One region of the Burkholderia sp. Tr-20390 genome, then DNA from elsewhere that is predicted to be linked to it. Evidence: riboswitches for the same ligand, from Rfam matches in the RefSeq annotation. Region 1 holds a riboswitch; the other holds the start of a gene.

Region 1 (7,586 bases):
AGCTTGCGGTCGACGTTGACGTCGAGCAGGATGCCGCCCGTATCGCGCATCAGCCCGTACGACCAGTTCGCGATGACGAGTGCGCCGATGATGCCCGCGACGGGGTCCATCCAGACCCAGCCGAACGCGCGTGCGAGCAGCAGGCCGACGATGGCCAGCACCGACACGGCCGCGTCGGCGATCACGTGGACGTAGGCCGACCGGATGTTGTGGTCGCGATGGGCGGCCGCGTGCGAACCGTGATCGTGATGCGCGTGGTGGTCATCGTCGTGATCATGGTCGTGGTCGTGGTCGTGGTGGTGACCATGTCCGTGGCCATGCGCATGGTGATGGTCGCCGCTCAGCAACCACACGCTGGCGAGGTTCACCGCGAGCCCCAGCACGGCAATCGGAATCGCCTCGCCGAAGTGAATGGGAACGGGTGCCAGCAAACGTGCAATGGCCTCGTAGCCGATCAGGATCGCGATCATCGCGAGCACGATCGCGCTCGTGAACCCGGCCAGGTCGCCCAGCTTGCCGGTGCCGAACACGAAGCGCGGATCGTCGGCATGCCTGCGCGCATAGGTATAGGCCAGTGCGGCGATCAGCATCGCGCCTGCGTGCGTCGACATGTGCAGCCCGTCGGCGACGAGCGCCAGCGAACCGAACAGCGTACCGCCGACGATCTCGGCCACCATCATCGCCGAGCATAGACCGATCACCATCCACGTCCGCCGCTCGTTCTGCTCGTGCGCAGCGCCGAGGAAAATATGGTCGTGCCCCGCGCCGAACGCGTCATTCGTGAAATTGCCCATGTTCCGCCCCGATTACTTGAAATAGCTGTGCACCACGTCGATCAGCTGCTCGGTCGCGCTGCCTTCGTGCTCATCCGGTCCATGTGCATCGACCATGTGCTCGCGGATGTGGTCCTCCAGCACGACGGCCAACAGCCCGTTCATCGCGCCGCGACAACTCGTGATCAATTGCAGCACCTCGTTGCAGCCGCGCTCATCCCCGAGCGCGCGCTCGATCGCCTCGACCTGGCCCTTGATACGGCGCACGCGGTTCAGCAGCTTCTGTTTTTCACGAACGGTATGGCTCATCGATGACGGGACTCCTGGATAGGGAGGGGGAGTATATCTCCAGGAGGTTTCCCCTATAGAGGCGAGGGGTATTTCGCCTTCGACAGGCTTTCATCTCAGGTACACGTTTGACAGGGAGGTCCACTCCGTATCTTTCCGTGCCGGCCCACTTGTCTCAAGCGCCGTCCGTCTATACCGAGCCTATCTTTCGCAATGCCCGGGCTGCTGACGAACCTGCACCAGGGCGCATCCCGTAGACCATCGAGTTAAGGGGGAAAGGGTCATGGATTGACGCGAGTTGTGCGCCTCCAGGGCTGTGAAGTGGGAAGCGTTCACGCACTTCACATCGGTGCACAATGCCGATGGACCGCTGTGGGTTCCTGCCCGCATAGGGTTGTTGGATCATGTGCGGGCCAGACAACATAAGGTGTTGTCACTGAATCCCTTGCGCAGGGACTGCGATGCGTTTCAGCGCTCGGATCAGCGCATCGAAATCGGAATTCTCGCCGCGACCCAATCCATCGTGGAAGGCGGCATCGAGATCGTCCGTGTGCTGTCGTACGCATCCGATGCGTCGAAGTAGATCAGCTTTCCGTCATGGATCTCGATCGGATCATTTCCGGGCCGGCCGCTCCAAAAGACGAAAAATAGCCGGGTCGCGAGGGTCGACCCGTGCGCATCGGCCACGACGATTTTGACCTGCTCGTTCTGATCAGCAAAAAGGCCATTGCCGCTGCGGCCACTGCCGCAGATGTTGACGATATAGGTTGTGCCATCGATCTGCTTGACGCCACCGTTCAGCTTGGCGTTGTAGTTGAATCGCTGGCAATCGGTGTCGTCGGTCGTGATCCCGCGAAAGTTGACGAGATAGAAGAACACCAGGAAGCTCAGCGTGACGACCGCCAGTCCTACGCGTTTCATTCGGCTGAAGTGGTCGATATTTCTAACAAACCAGTAGAAGTAGAGCACGAAGATGATCGACGTGATGGCGAAGATCATGCCCTTCGCATTCTTGAGCGAGAAAAGCGTGATCGCGTTCCGCGTGTGGGCCGGCAGGAACATCCACGCAATGGCGACAACCAGGCACAAGACGACAACGGTCAAGACCACTTTGAAAACGGTGGAGATCGCCTTCATTGCTCGGCCGGGATGGTTCTGCATACGGTATCGAATTTCAGAATGATCGGCTTGTTCAGCTTGATGAGTTTGGGGCGACTGTAGACCATGAAGTCGCCACCACGATTATGCGCCGACCTCCAGTCGCGGTACGTCTTGTTATGAACAGGCCAGTAGACATCCTTCGCCAGGAACTTCCGAAAGAGGCTTGTGCGTTTGTCGATCGGCTTGTCGACCTCTTCGCCCGTGGGGAGGTAGCGCCATTCTTCGATAGTCGAGTTCCCGACGTTCAAGTTGCTGCCTTTGAAAAAATCGTTGACTGCCGCGGCGTAGGACAGAACCATCCCGTTCTTGTTCCAGTGGCCGAGGTATTGGCTCTTGGAAAGCGAATCGTCGTTGAACGAGTAGCTGTCTTTGATGTAGACATAGACGTGGGTAATCTGTGCGACAGGCTCGAGACAGAATATCTTGTTCTTGCCTTCGTATTGATAAAAGCGTTCGCCAGTTACGGCAGCCTTCCCTACGGCAGCGTAGAAATTGAAGTTCGCCAGGGCGCCGGTCAAATCAGTCATCGCGGTACCGTCAAGCGTGTCGAGGGATGAGACGGGCTGGTACTGGAATCCCCAGGCGATGTGAAACTGGAGCGGGTCCTTCAGAAACGGTGAGGTGTCGATAGCGATACCTGCTGCATTCAATTGCCCGGCCGAAAAACTCCGCTCGACCACGGGCGCCAGGACTTTCGTGACTGCTCGTGCGGCATTCGGTGTGTAAATCGCTTGCCGGACAAGTTGATTGAATCGCTCGGTTGCACCGCGAAATTTCAGCGCCCAATCCAGGGAAACCGTCGTGTCATCGATCGGCTGTACAGAATTGAGGTCGTCGTCATAGACGTGTCTTGGGCGCGCAAACCATTCTCGCGCGAGCTTGGCCGAGATTGGCCAGCCCATCTTGTCCATCGCTTTGGGGATGTCCTGAAGATCGAACTTGGGCAGTTTGTCGGCTTGCTCCGCGTCTCGAGGCTTGTCGCTCGGTTGCGGTTTGGTGGGCGCTGGCGCAGGAGTGGACGTGTGATGCGCTTTGACCGGAACGGGTGTCTTGGGCGGCGATGGTGGCTCGTTCGGCGCACGCCTGTCGAACGAGATTGTTTGCTGCGTGTCGATGGGAACGCATCCGACCACGCCAGCGCGACATTTCCACCGTTTGCCGCGATAGAAGACTCCAGATTCCAGCTGGTAATACGGGACTTTTTTGACGTCGAGCATAACGCTTGAATAGTGATTCGCAAGAGAACCGGTCTCAGCGTAATCAAAACCCCGACAATTCCAACCACAAACCCAACGGCAATAATGAGGATGACTTGCCAGATCAAGCCAAACCTACGTGGGTCGTAGAGGCACGAGCAGTTTTCCGGCGGCACGATTGTTACGGAAGGTTTCGTGGCCAGACAGCCCGACATTGGGTCCTCGAGTTCCGCAGCCTCTTGTCTATCCATTTTGGCAACCGTGTCAGCATCCACGAGTGCCTGGCGCGTGGAATGAACAGATTCGCCTCGGCGAGCCGCGGTGGTACGTGTATCGCATCCCGCCACGAACGCTCTTGACGGAATTGCACTCCGGTCACACGAAGATGGTCGACAACCGTTCGTCAATACCATCTCAGATCGTCAGTCCATGCCCATCGCTCAGGCATGATTAGCCTGCCGCCCCTCAAAGGACAGATGCAGCACATCACCGACGAGAGGCGCGCGTACTGCTGCGACGGGTTCTGCCGGGAATTTGAGATGAAGGCTTGTCGAAAGCAATCCGCCCGGCTAGACTGCCTTTCGTCTTTGGGGAGTAGCCTGCTTTCCGTCCCCGGAAAGCGATCGTGTCAACACACTCGGCCTGCAGCCGTGGCACGATCAGCCTGATTGGCCTGGCGAGACCATGGGCGCATCGCGTCGTTCCTGGTCGGACGTCGGCGGATGCGCCATGGTTCGTCAGCGTCCGACCACGGAGTCCCCATGTCCCACACCGCCCTCTCCCCGCGTTTCGCCGCCGTCCGCGCGCATGCCTGCGGAGGTGCCGCATGACTCTCATGTTTGTCGAACTGGCGTTCATGCTGGTCGTCATCCTCATCGCCGCCGAGGTCTTCACCAATGCGCTCGAACATCTCGGCGAACGCCTGAAGATTTCCGAAGGCGTCACCGGTTCGCTGTTCGCGGCCGTCGGCACCGCGTTGCCCGAAACGATGGTGCCGCTGCTCGCGCTCGCCGGCGGCACCGCGAACCAGGCCGTGAACGAGGAGATCGGCGTCGGCGCGATTCTCGGCGCGCCGCTGATGCTCGCGACGCTCACCACCTTCCTGATGACGCTCGCCGTGATCCGCTCGCGCGGGCTGCGCGGCACGATCGCGCCCGAACGCACGGGCTTCGTGCGCGACATGAACTACTTTCTCGCCGCGTTCTCGCTGGCCACCGCCGCGATGTTCGTCCCGCATCACAACGGGGCCGTGCGTGCGTTGCTCGCGGCGACGCTGGTCGGCATCTACGTGATGTATGTCGTGATGACGTTCCGGGCGTCGAGCCAGCTCGTCGATGCCGGGCACGGCACCGAGGCGCCGCACACGATGTTCCTGTCACGCCTGGGTGTGCCGACCAACCTCGCGACGATCGCGCTGCAACTGCTCCTCGGCGTCGCGCTGCTGGTCGGCGGGGCGAAGGGTTTCATTCACGGCGTGGAAGGCGTGTCGCACGCGCTGGGCATATCGGCGCTGCTGCTGTCGCTGATCATCGTGCCGATCGCGACGGAACTGCCGGAGAAGGTCAACAGCGTGCTGTGGATCCGCCGCAGGAAGGACACGCTCGCGTTCGGCAACATCACCGGCGCGATGGTGTTCCAGGGCACGCTGCTGCCGGCGATCGGCATCATGCTGACGCCGTGGGAGCCGCGCCCCGAAGTGCTGACCGGCGTGATCATCACGCTCGCGGCGGCGGCATGGCTGCGCGTCAATGCACGCACGCGCGGGCTCGCGATCTGGGCGTTGCTCGCGAACGGCGCGGGGTATGCGGGGTATTTGTTCCTGACGCTGGCGCGCTGAAATGGCTCAATGGACGCGCCGGGCGCGATCCTGCTGCCCGGCGCGAACGAAGCCTCATCGCGCCGGCGGCCCGCAAGCGATTCAGATGCGCGTCTGGTTCACACGCTGCGACAGTTGCTCGGCGCTTTCCTTGCGCTCGCTGTAGCGGTCAGTCAGATACACGCCGACGTCGCGCGTCAGCAGCGTGAATTTGACCAGCTCCTCCATGACGTCGACGACCCGGTCGAAATACGCGGACGGTTTCATCCGGTCGTCGTCGCCAAATTCCATGAACGCCTTCGCGACCGACGACTGGTTCGGGATGGTCAGCATGCGCATCCAGCGCCCGAGCACGCGCATCTGGTTGACCGCATTGAACGACTGCGATCCGCCGCTGACCTGCATGACCGCCAGCGTCTTGCCTTGCGTCGGCCGCACCGCGCCGACCGACAACGGAATCCAGTCGATCTGCGCCTTCATCACGCCGGTCATCGCGCCGTGCCGCTCGGGGGAGCACCACACCATGCCCTCCGACCATTGCACGAGCTCGCGCAACTCGGCCACCTTCGGGTGGTCGTCGGGCGCATCGTCAGGCAGCGGCAAGCCGGCCGGATTGAAGATCCTGGCTTCGGCGCCCATCGCCGCCAGCAACCGCGCCGCCTCCTCGACCAGCAACCGGCTGAACGAGCGCGTGCGCAATGACCCGTAGAGCAACACGATTCGAGGCGGATGCGTCGACGGCTGCGCGGGCTGCAACCGGCTCGCGTCCGGCACGCGAAACAGCGTGGCATCGAGTTGCGGCAGATCGTTCAGTCGCTCAGACACGCTTGCCCTCCGCATCGATCACGATTTCGCCGTCTTCCTTCGCAAACGGCCCCTTCTGCGGATCGGGCAGGATGTCGAGCACCTGCTCGGACGGACGGCACAGCCGCGTGCCGAGCGGCGTCACGACGATCGGGCGGTTGATCAGGATCGGGTGAGCGACCATGAAGCCGATCAGGTCGTCGTCGCTCCACTTCGGATTGTCGAGATCGAGCGCTTCATACGGTGTCCCCTTGCGCCGCAGCACGTCGCGCACGGGCACGCCCATCGCCGCGATCAGCGCACGCAGCTCTGCCCGGCTCGGCGGCGCTTCGAGGTAAAGCACGACACGCGGCTCGACGCCGGCGTTGCGAATCATCGCCAGCGTGTTGCGCGACGTGCCGCAATCGGGGTTGTGATAGATCGTGATGTCGGTCATTTCCGGATTCCTGAATGGTTTCACGCGCACTCGTACCAGCGCTTCGAACGGTTGACGACACGCACGACGAGCAGCATCACCGGCACTTCGACGAGCACGCCGACGACGGTCGCGAGCGCGGCGCCCGAGTGGAAGCCGAACAGGCTGATCGCGGCGGCCACGGCCAGCTCGAAGAAATTGGACGCACCGATCAACGCCGACGGACACGCGATGCTGTGTTGCTCGCCGACGAGACGATTGAGCCCATAGGCGAGCGCTGCATTGAAGAACACCTGGATCAGGATCGGCACCGCGAGCAGCGCGATCACCAGCGGCTGCTTCAGGATCGCCTCGCCCTGGAACGCGAACAGCAGCACCAGCGTGGCCAGCAACGCGGCGATGGACCAAGGGCCAATCTTCGCCATCGAGCGGTCGAACGCCGCCGGCCCCTTCGCGAGCAACAGCCTGCGCCACACTTGCGCGAGGATCACCGGGATGACGATGTAGAGCACGACCGACGTGAGCAGCGTCGCCCACGGCACCGTGATCGCGGACATTCCCAGCAACAGGCCGACCAGCGGCGCGAACGCGATCACCATGATGCTGTCGTTCAGCGCGACCTGCGACAGCGTGAACAGCGGATCGCCGCCCGTCAGCCGGCTCCACACGAACACCATCGCCGTGCACGGCGCGGCGGCCAGCAGGATCAGGCCGGCGATATAGCTGTCGATCTGGTCGGCGGGCAGCATCGGCGCGAACAGCTGCCGGATGAACAGCCAGCCGAGCAGCGCCATCGAAAACGGCTTGACGAGCCAGTTCACGACGAGCGTCACGCCGATCCCCCGCACATGCTGCCGAACCTCATGCAACGCGCCGAAATCGACCTTGACCAGCATCGGCACGATCATCACCCAGATCAGCAGCCCGACGGGCAGGTTGACCTGCGCGTATTCCATGCGGCCGATGTGCTGAAAGAGCCCGGGCAGCGCCTGGCCCAGCGCGATGCCGAGCACGATGCACAGCGCCACCCAGACGCTCAGGTAGCGCTCGAAGAAGCCGATGGCGGGCTGCGCCGCCACGGCTTGCGGTTGTGCAACGTCCGAGCCGGTCATGCATCGCCTCCGCAGCAATCG
Region 2 (7,586 bases), on a different contig from region 1:
CGCGATCGGCCAGGCGGTCGAGGCCGTGCTGAACACGATCCGCTGAGCGCCGCCAGCCGGGCGCCGACGGGCAGGACGCGCGGTGCGGCAGGTTGCCGCACGCGCGCTGTCAGTTTCGTGCCAGACCGTTCGCGCTAAAATCGCGCGATTGTTTTCCGGACCGACCACGAGGAACCCCGCCGACATGAACGACTACACGCTCGCCATCCGCCGCGAACGCCGCCTGCTGATGCTGCTCGGATGGGTGTGCATCGCCCTGCTGGCCGGTGCGCTCTACCTGCAGTACGTGAAGAACGAAGATCCGTGCCCGCTGTGCATCATCCAGCGCTACTTCTTCTGCGCGATCGGGATCTTCGCGTTCCTGGCCGCCGGGATCCGCAACTGGCGCGGTGTCTGGGTGCTCGAGCTGCTGATCGCGATCGCCGCGGCCGGCGGTGTCGGCACGGCCGCCCGGCACCTGTCGATCCAGATGAATCCGGGCTTCAGCTGCGGCTTCGACACGCTGCAGCCGATCGTCGACAGCCTGCCGCCCGCGCAGTGGTTCCCCGGCATGTTCAAGGTCGCCGGACTGTGCGAGACGGTCTACCCGCCGATCTTCGGCATCCTGCTGCCCGGCTGGGCGCTGATCGGCTTCGCCGTGATCCTGGTCGCGGTCGCCGCGAGCCTCTGGCGCCATCGCCGCAAGCTCGTGGCCTGACCGGCCGGTGTCGACTGGCCTGCGCGCGGCCCGTTCGCCCGGGCCGCACACTACCGCCGGCCGGTGACCGCCCGGCTCCGGCGCGCCCGCCGGCCCAGCCCGGCGAGCCGCATCCGGCCCGTCGAGCGTAAACACCTACCCCGCCGCCGCCCGGGTCTCCGGGCGAACGCGCATCGCGCGAGTTCCGCGCCCAGCCCCGCCACGCCTGCGTTTCGGCCCGATGTGCGCGCATTGGCGCCCCGATCCCGCGCGGCGGGCCTATGATCGACATGATCGCCTCCTGATAGCCCGGATCACCGCCTGGCGATGTTCCCGTCGCCTCGCGGTGCTATCTTCGTGACTGGATGGCGATCTACGTGCGCGAGGCCAGGCGGTCTCACCACCCCTGCGTAACGCGCGCCCGATCCGCAATGTCGACTGGATTCATCATGACAACGCAAACCATCCGCATCCGTCACCCTCATGCCGTCCGCGCGCGCCGTTCGCGCGCTGCCGCCGCACTGCATCGGCCGTGCGGCCGGCCCGCCTCGCTCCCGTCCGTCATCGTTGCCGCCACGCCCGCCAGCCCGCGCCGCGTGTCGTGCCGCGTCGTCCCGAACGGAGCGTGCTGATGGAAGCCTGGCTCGGCGATCTGCAGCAACTGCTCGCGCACGGCGAAGCGGCCGTGCTCGTGACGGTCGCGCACACCGACGGCTCCGCGCCGCGCGAAGCCGGCACCAAGATGCTCGTCACGCGCGACACGGCCCGCCATACGATCGGCGGCGGTCATCTGGAATGGAAGGCGATCGAGATCGCGCGGCATCTGCTGAAGGATGGCGCGCACGTGCCGCACGCACGCCGGCTCGAACGGCTCGCGCTCGGCCCGAGTCTCGGCCAGTGCTGTGGCGGCGCCGTGGTGCTCGCGTTCGAGCGGCTCGATGTGGGCGATCTCGGCTGGATCATGTCGCTCGCGAAGCGTGTCGCGGCCGGCGCCGCGACCGTGCGTAGCGTATCATTCGGCCCCTCGCCGGGCGCGCCGCTGTTGAGCGAGCCCGAATCGGAAGCCGCGCGTGCCGACTGCCTGCTGTGGGAAACCGGCGGCGTGTCGCTGATGACCGAAACGATCGCGCCGTATGCGTTCCCCGTCGTGCTGTTCGGCGCCGGGCACATCGGCACCGCGCTCGTGAAGGTGCTGGCGACGCTGCCGTGCCACGTGCGCTGGATCGACGGGCCCGATGCGGTGTTCCCGCCGGCCGACGCGCTCGCCGGCATCGGCAACCTCGCGATCGAAGCGGCCGCTGCCCCGGCCGACGCGGTCGACGCCGCACCGCCGCAGTCGTACTTCGTCGTGATGACGCACGACCACGCACTCGATTTCGTGCTGGCCGAGCGCATCCTGCGTCGTGCCGACTACGCGTACTTCGGGATGACCGGCTCGCACGCGAAACGCGTGCAGTTCGATCATCGTCTCGCCGCGATCGGCATCGACCCGGCCCAGGTCGCGCGGATGCGCTGCCCGATCGGTGTCGAAGGCATCATCGACAAGGCACCCGAAGTAATCGCGATCTCGGTGGCTGCGCAATTGCTGCAGGCCGTCGAGGCAAACGCGAATGCAAACGCGTCCACGCAGGCTTCCCCTACCTACTGACCGACCAAGAACGACGCCATGACCCCGACATTCAAGGACAAGATTGCCCGCGCGCCGAAAGCGGAGCTGCACATCCATATCGAAGGCTCGCTCGAGCCCGAACTGATCTTTGCGCTCGCGCAGCGCAACGGCGTGAAGCTCGCGTACGACTCGATCGACGCGCTGCGCGCCGCATACGCGTTCACCGACCTGCAGTCGTTCCTCGACATCTATTACGCCGGCGCGAGCGTGCTGCTGACCGAGCAGGATTTCTACGACATGACGGCCGCGTACTGCGAACGCGCGCTCGCCGACAACGTCGTCCACACCGAGCTGTTCTTCGATCCGCAAACGCACACCGAGCGCGGCGTGCCGATCGAGACGGTGGTCGCGGGCATCGAGCGTGCACTCGCCGATGCCGAGCAACGCGGGCTGTCGAGCAAGCTGATCCTGTGCTTCCTGCGCCACCTGTCCGAAGAGGACGCGCTCGCGACGTTCGAATCCGCGCTGCCGCTGTTCGAGCGCTATCGCCATCGCCTGATCGGCGTGGGCCTCGACTCGTCCGAGCTCGGTCATCCGCCGACGAAGTTCGCACGCGTGTTCGAGAAGGCGCGCGCGCTCGGGCTGAAGCTCGTCGCGCACGCAGGCGAGGAAGGCCCGCCGGCGTACATCTACGAAGCGCTCGACGTGCTGAAGGTCGACCGCATCGACCACGGCGTGCGCAGCATCGAGGACGCGGCGCTCGTCGAGCGCCTCGCGAAATCGCGTACGGCGCTCACCGTCTGCCCGCTGTCGAATCTCAAGCTGTGCGTGTTCGACGACATGGCGAAGCACACGCTGAAGGCGCTGCTCGATCGCGGCGTCGCGGTGACGATCAACTCCGACGATCCGGCCTATTTCGGCGGCTACGTCAATGAAAACTACTTCGCGACGGCCGAAGGGCTGCAACTCACGGATGCCGAAGTCCATGCGGTGATCCGCAACGGCTTCGAGGCGTCGTTCATCGAACCGGCGCAGCGCGACGCGCTGTACGCGCGCCTCGACGCGTACTGGCAGGCCGCGTGACGGCCGGCATCGAGGAACGCTGACAGATGAAACACGGCAACGGCATCCGCTTCGCGACCACCGGCCCGGCCTTGCGCCGGGACGACCGCGGGCGTGAGCGCGCGGCGACGGCGCTGTGCGTCGTCGCTCGCGCATGCCTGCCGTCGCGATTTGCCGTTTCGCGCGCGGCCGCATCGGTCGTGAGCGCAACGGCTGCGAGGCCCGCCGGCAACCACTCGCCGGCGGCTTCGGCCGCCACGTTCGCCCGCGCAATCGCTTCCGGTCGTGCCGCACGCAGCGTGCCGCACCCGCTCGCCAGGCGCCACGTTGCCCCCGTGCGGCGTCGCCCGTTTTCTTCTGTTCGCCTTACCTTGATGCAGGACCATTCGTCATGACGCAAACCGCTTTCCGTTCCCAGCTGCTGACCTTCAACGGCGACCCGGCGCAATCGAGCCAGGCCGCGAACTACGAGACCGACGGCCTTCTGGTCGTCGACGACGGCAAGGTCGTGGCGGCCGGCCCGTACGCGCAGCTCGCCGCGACGCTCGCGCGCGACGCGATCGTCCATGACCTGCGCGACAAGCTGATCGTGCCCGGCTTCATCGACACGCACATCCACTATCCGCAGACGGACATGATCGCGTCGCCGGCGCCGGGCCTGCTGCCGTGGCTGGACAAGTATACGTTCCCGACCGAGCGCCAGTTCGGCGATCCCGAGCATGCGCGCGAAGTCGCCGACTTCTTCGTCGACGAACTGCTCGCCTGCGGCACGACGAGCGCGCTCGTCTACTGCACGGTGCACAAGCAGTCGGCCGATGCGCTGTTCGCGGCAAGCGATGCGCGCGACCTGCGGATGATCGCGGGCAAGGTGCTGATGGACCGCAACTGCCCCGAATTCCTGCGCGATACCGCGCAATCGGGTTATGACGACAGTGCCGAGCTGATCGACCGCTGGCACGGCAAGGGCCGCCAGATGTACGCGCTCACGCCGCGCTTCGCGCCGACGTCGACCGAGGCGCAGCTCGAGGCGTGCAGCGAACTCGCGCGCCGCCATCCGGACGTGTTCGTGCAGAGCCACGTCGCGGAAAACGTCGACGAGGTGAAATGGGTGGCCGAGCTGTTCCCCGGCCATCGCAGCTATCTCGATATCTACGACCGCTACGGGCTGCTGCGCCCGCGCGCGGTGTACGGCCACTGCATCCACCTCGACGACGAGGACCGCCGCCGGATGGCCGAGACGCGCACCGTCGTCGCGCACTGCCCGACGTCGAACTTCTTCCTCGGCAGCGGGCTGTTCGATTTCGACAAGGCCGGCGAATACGACGTGCCCGTCACGCTCGCGACCGACGTCGGCGGCGGCACGTCGTTCTCGATGCTGCAGACGATGAACGAAGCGCACAAGGTCGCGCGGCTGTCGGGCCACCACCTGAGCGCGACGCGAATGTTCTGGCTCGCGACGGCCGGCGCCGCGCAGGCGCTCGACCTCGCCGATACGGTCGGCACGCTCGCACCGCGCACCGAGGCCGACTTCGTCGTGCTCGATCCGCAGGCCACGCCGCTGCTCGCGCGCCGCACGAAACGCGCGGATTCGCTCGAGGAACTGCTGTTCGCGTTCGCGCTGCTCGGCGACGACCGCGCGGTGTACCGCACCTATGCGGCCGGCCAACTCGTCCACGAGCGCGGCGCGGCACGCCGCCCCGCCGCGTAACGACCTGCCGGGGGTCGCCCCGGCCCGCGCGGGCCTCCACCGCCGCGCGTGCCGGGCCGCCGAGACTGCCGTACGCCGATCCCGCCCCGACTCCGGGCACAGCGCCCGCCAACCGCTTTCCCGCGCGCAACGCACCGTGCTAGAATTCGCCGCTCATTGGGGAGTAGCCGCTCCGCTCGATGTCCCGCGCTCCCGGCGCGCATCGTGACGGAGGCGTCCGTCAACAGACTTGGCCGTACGGCCATGGCGGACGCAGCCACCGAGGCCTGGCGAGACCGATGGTTCACAGCGCGCCGCATCAGGGCCCGGCGCGCGGTGGATCGTCGCTCGCACGCACAACATCGGCCCGTGGAACCCCATACGTGTCTCAAGCCTTCCTGATCTCCACCGGCGCCGTCGCCCTCGCTGAAATCGGCGACAAGACCCAACTGCTGTCCCTCGTACTCGCCGCGCGCTATCGCAAGCCGGTGCCGATCATTCTCGGCGTGCTCGTCGCGACGCTCGTGAACCACGGTTTCGCCGGCGCGCTCGGCGAATGGCTCGGCGTGCTCGTCACACCGTCGATCATGCGCTGGGCGCTCGCGTTCTCGTTCATCGCGATGGGGTTGTGGATCCTCGTGCCGGACAAGCTCGATGCCGACGAAGCCAATGCCAACCGCTCACGGCTCGGCGTGTTCGGTGCGACCCTCGTCGCATTCTTCCTCGCAGAAATGGGCGACAAGACGCAGATCGCGACCGTCGCGCTGGCCGCGCGCTTCCAGGACTACCTCGGTGTCGTGGCCGGCACGACGTTCGGGATGATGCTCGCGAACGTGCCCGCGATCCTGCTCGGCGACCGCTTCGCGCACCGCCTGCCGACGAAGCTCGTGCACGCGATCGCGGCCGTGCTGTTCGTCGTGCTCGGCGCGCTGGCGCTGCTGGGTATCGGGGTCTGACGGAAGGGCATGGCCGGCGCGGCCGGACGGCCGCGCCGAGAGGGATCCCGCGTTACTTCGCGGCAGCGGCACCCGACGCGGGCGCGGCCGGCACCACGCGTTCGTTGGCGGCCGGCGCCGCCGGGCCGCCGCGCTTGTCGACCGGCAGCCGGACCGAGCGAACCGCGCCGTTGGACAGCGGGAAATCGGCGAGCGCACTGCGCGCGAGGAACGGCATCGCGTACAGCAGCGTACCGTTGTCGCCGGTCGTGCGCGCGGACACGTTGTACACCTCCTTGCCCGTCGCGCGCTCGGTGATGCGGATGCCGAGCGTGTAGTCGAACACCTGGTACGTCTGCGCGACGTAGCCGGCCGGCATCGGCCCCCAGGGACCCCACGGGCCCCACGGCCCGCGCCGCCAGTACGGCCCGGGCGCGAACCACGGATCGTAATAGACCGGCTGCGGCACCGTCACGAGATCGCTGCCGACCGCATAGGTCAGCCCGACGAGATACCGCGCCTGCGCCTGCGGCACCTGCCGGAACGCATACGTCGACAGCTCGTTCGCGACGATCGGCTCATAGGTCGACTGCTCGATGCTGTTCTTCTGCGCCTCGGTGCGCGTGAACGCATAGGTGCGTGTCGCGTCGCTGCCGCTCCAGTCGGAGAAGGCCGTGACCTGGGTCGTCACGTAGCTGGTGCAGCCGGTCAGCAGCGCCACGCACAGCACCGCCGCCCAGCACGCACCGCGTTGAATCCATTCGCGTTTCATGTTGATCCTCTTCGATCCGTCACCCGTTCGTCGCACCGCGCGAACCGTAACGGGATGCCGATAATACGCGGACTCCCGGAACCGGTAAAAAGTTCGCCCGGCACGCGGCCGCCAGCCTTTGTACAATGGCCCGGTTCGCCCGGCCCGTGCCACGGGCCCGTCCCCCACTCCACCGATCTCGACGACCATGTCCGACAACGCCTCCTCCACCGTGATCCGCCGCGCCGACTACACGCCGCCGGCCTTCCTCATCGATGCCGTCGCGCTCGAATTCGATCTTGCGCCGGCCCGTACGATCGTCAGGAATACGATGCGCGTGCGCCGCAATCCGGACGCCGCGCCCGCGCCGCACCTGGAGCTGATGGGCGAAGCGCTCGAATTCCTCGGCGCCTGGCTGGATGGCGCGCCGCATGGCGCCGTGCGTGCGCACGAACACGGGCTGACGGTCGAGAACGTGCCCGAAGCGTTCGAGCTGACGCTCGAAAGCGCATGCGCACCTGACCAGAATACGACGCTGTCGGGCCTCTATGTGTCGAGCGGCAACTTCTTCACGCAGTGCGAAGCCGAAGGTTTCCGCCGGATCACCTACTTCCTCGACCGTCCGGACGTGATGGCGTCGTACACGGTGACGCTGCGCGCCGACAAGGCCGCGTACCCGGTGCTACTGTCGAACGGCAACCTCGTGGATTCGGGCGACCTGCCCGACGGCCGCCACTTCGCGAAGTGGGAAGACCCGTTCCGCAAGCCGAGCTACCTGTTCGCGCTGGTCGCGGGCAAGCTCGTCGCGATCGAGGAAACGATCACGACCGGCTCGGGCAAGGAGAAGCTGCTGCAGGTGTGGGTCG

What was found. A riboswitch is a leader RNA that binds a small molecule or an ion and turns the genes downstream of it on or off. The one in region 1 is predicted to bind manganese.
Region 2: another riboswitch for manganese. It lies ahead of G3N98_RS36665 (TMEM165/GDT1 family protein); the one in region 1 lies ahead of G3N98_RS02885 (sodium:calcium antiporter).

What each region holds. Positions count from the first base shown of each region.
Region 1 covers NZ_JAAGPC010000004.1:71,680-79,265, forward strand. The annotation lists gene dmeF (CDF family Co(II)/Ni(II) efflux transporter DmeF) at 1-794, opposite strand, end outside; gene G3N98_RS02870 (metal/formaldehyde-sensitive transcriptional repressor) at 807-1,082, opposite strand; gene G3N98_RS02875 (hypothetical protein) at 1,542-2,222, opposite strand; gene G3N98_RS02880 (DUF6402 family protein) at 2,195-3,439, opposite strand; yybP-ykoY riboswitch at 3,996-4,163, shown strand; gene G3N98_RS02885 (sodium:calcium antiporter) at 4,245-5,255, shown strand; gene arsH (arsenical resistance protein ArsH) at 5,337-6,059, opposite strand; gene arsC (arsenate reductase (glutaredoxin)) at 6,052-6,474, opposite strand; gene arsB (ACR3 family arsenite efflux transporter) at 6,495-7,565, opposite strand; gene G3N98_RS02905 (metalloregulator ArsR/SmtB family transcription factor) at 7,562-7,586, opposite strand, start outside.
Region 2 covers NZ_JAAGPC010000265.1:46-7,631, reverse strand. The annotation lists partial or broken gene G3N98_RS36690 (amidase) at 1-46, shown strand, start outside; gene G3N98_RS36685 (disulfide bond formation protein B) at 185-697, shown strand; gene xdhC (xanthine dehydrogenase accessory protein XdhC) at 1,308-2,324, shown strand; gene G3N98_RS36675 (adenosine deaminase) at 2,343-3,368, shown strand; gene guaD (guanine deaminase) at 3,739-5,055, shown strand; yybP-ykoY riboswitch at 5,202-5,339, shown strand; gene G3N98_RS36665 (TMEM165/GDT1 family protein) at 5,418-5,990, shown strand; gene G3N98_RS36660 (DUF4136 domain-containing protein) at 6,043-6,741, opposite strand; partial or broken gene pepN (aminopeptidase N) at 6,929-7,586, shown strand, end outside.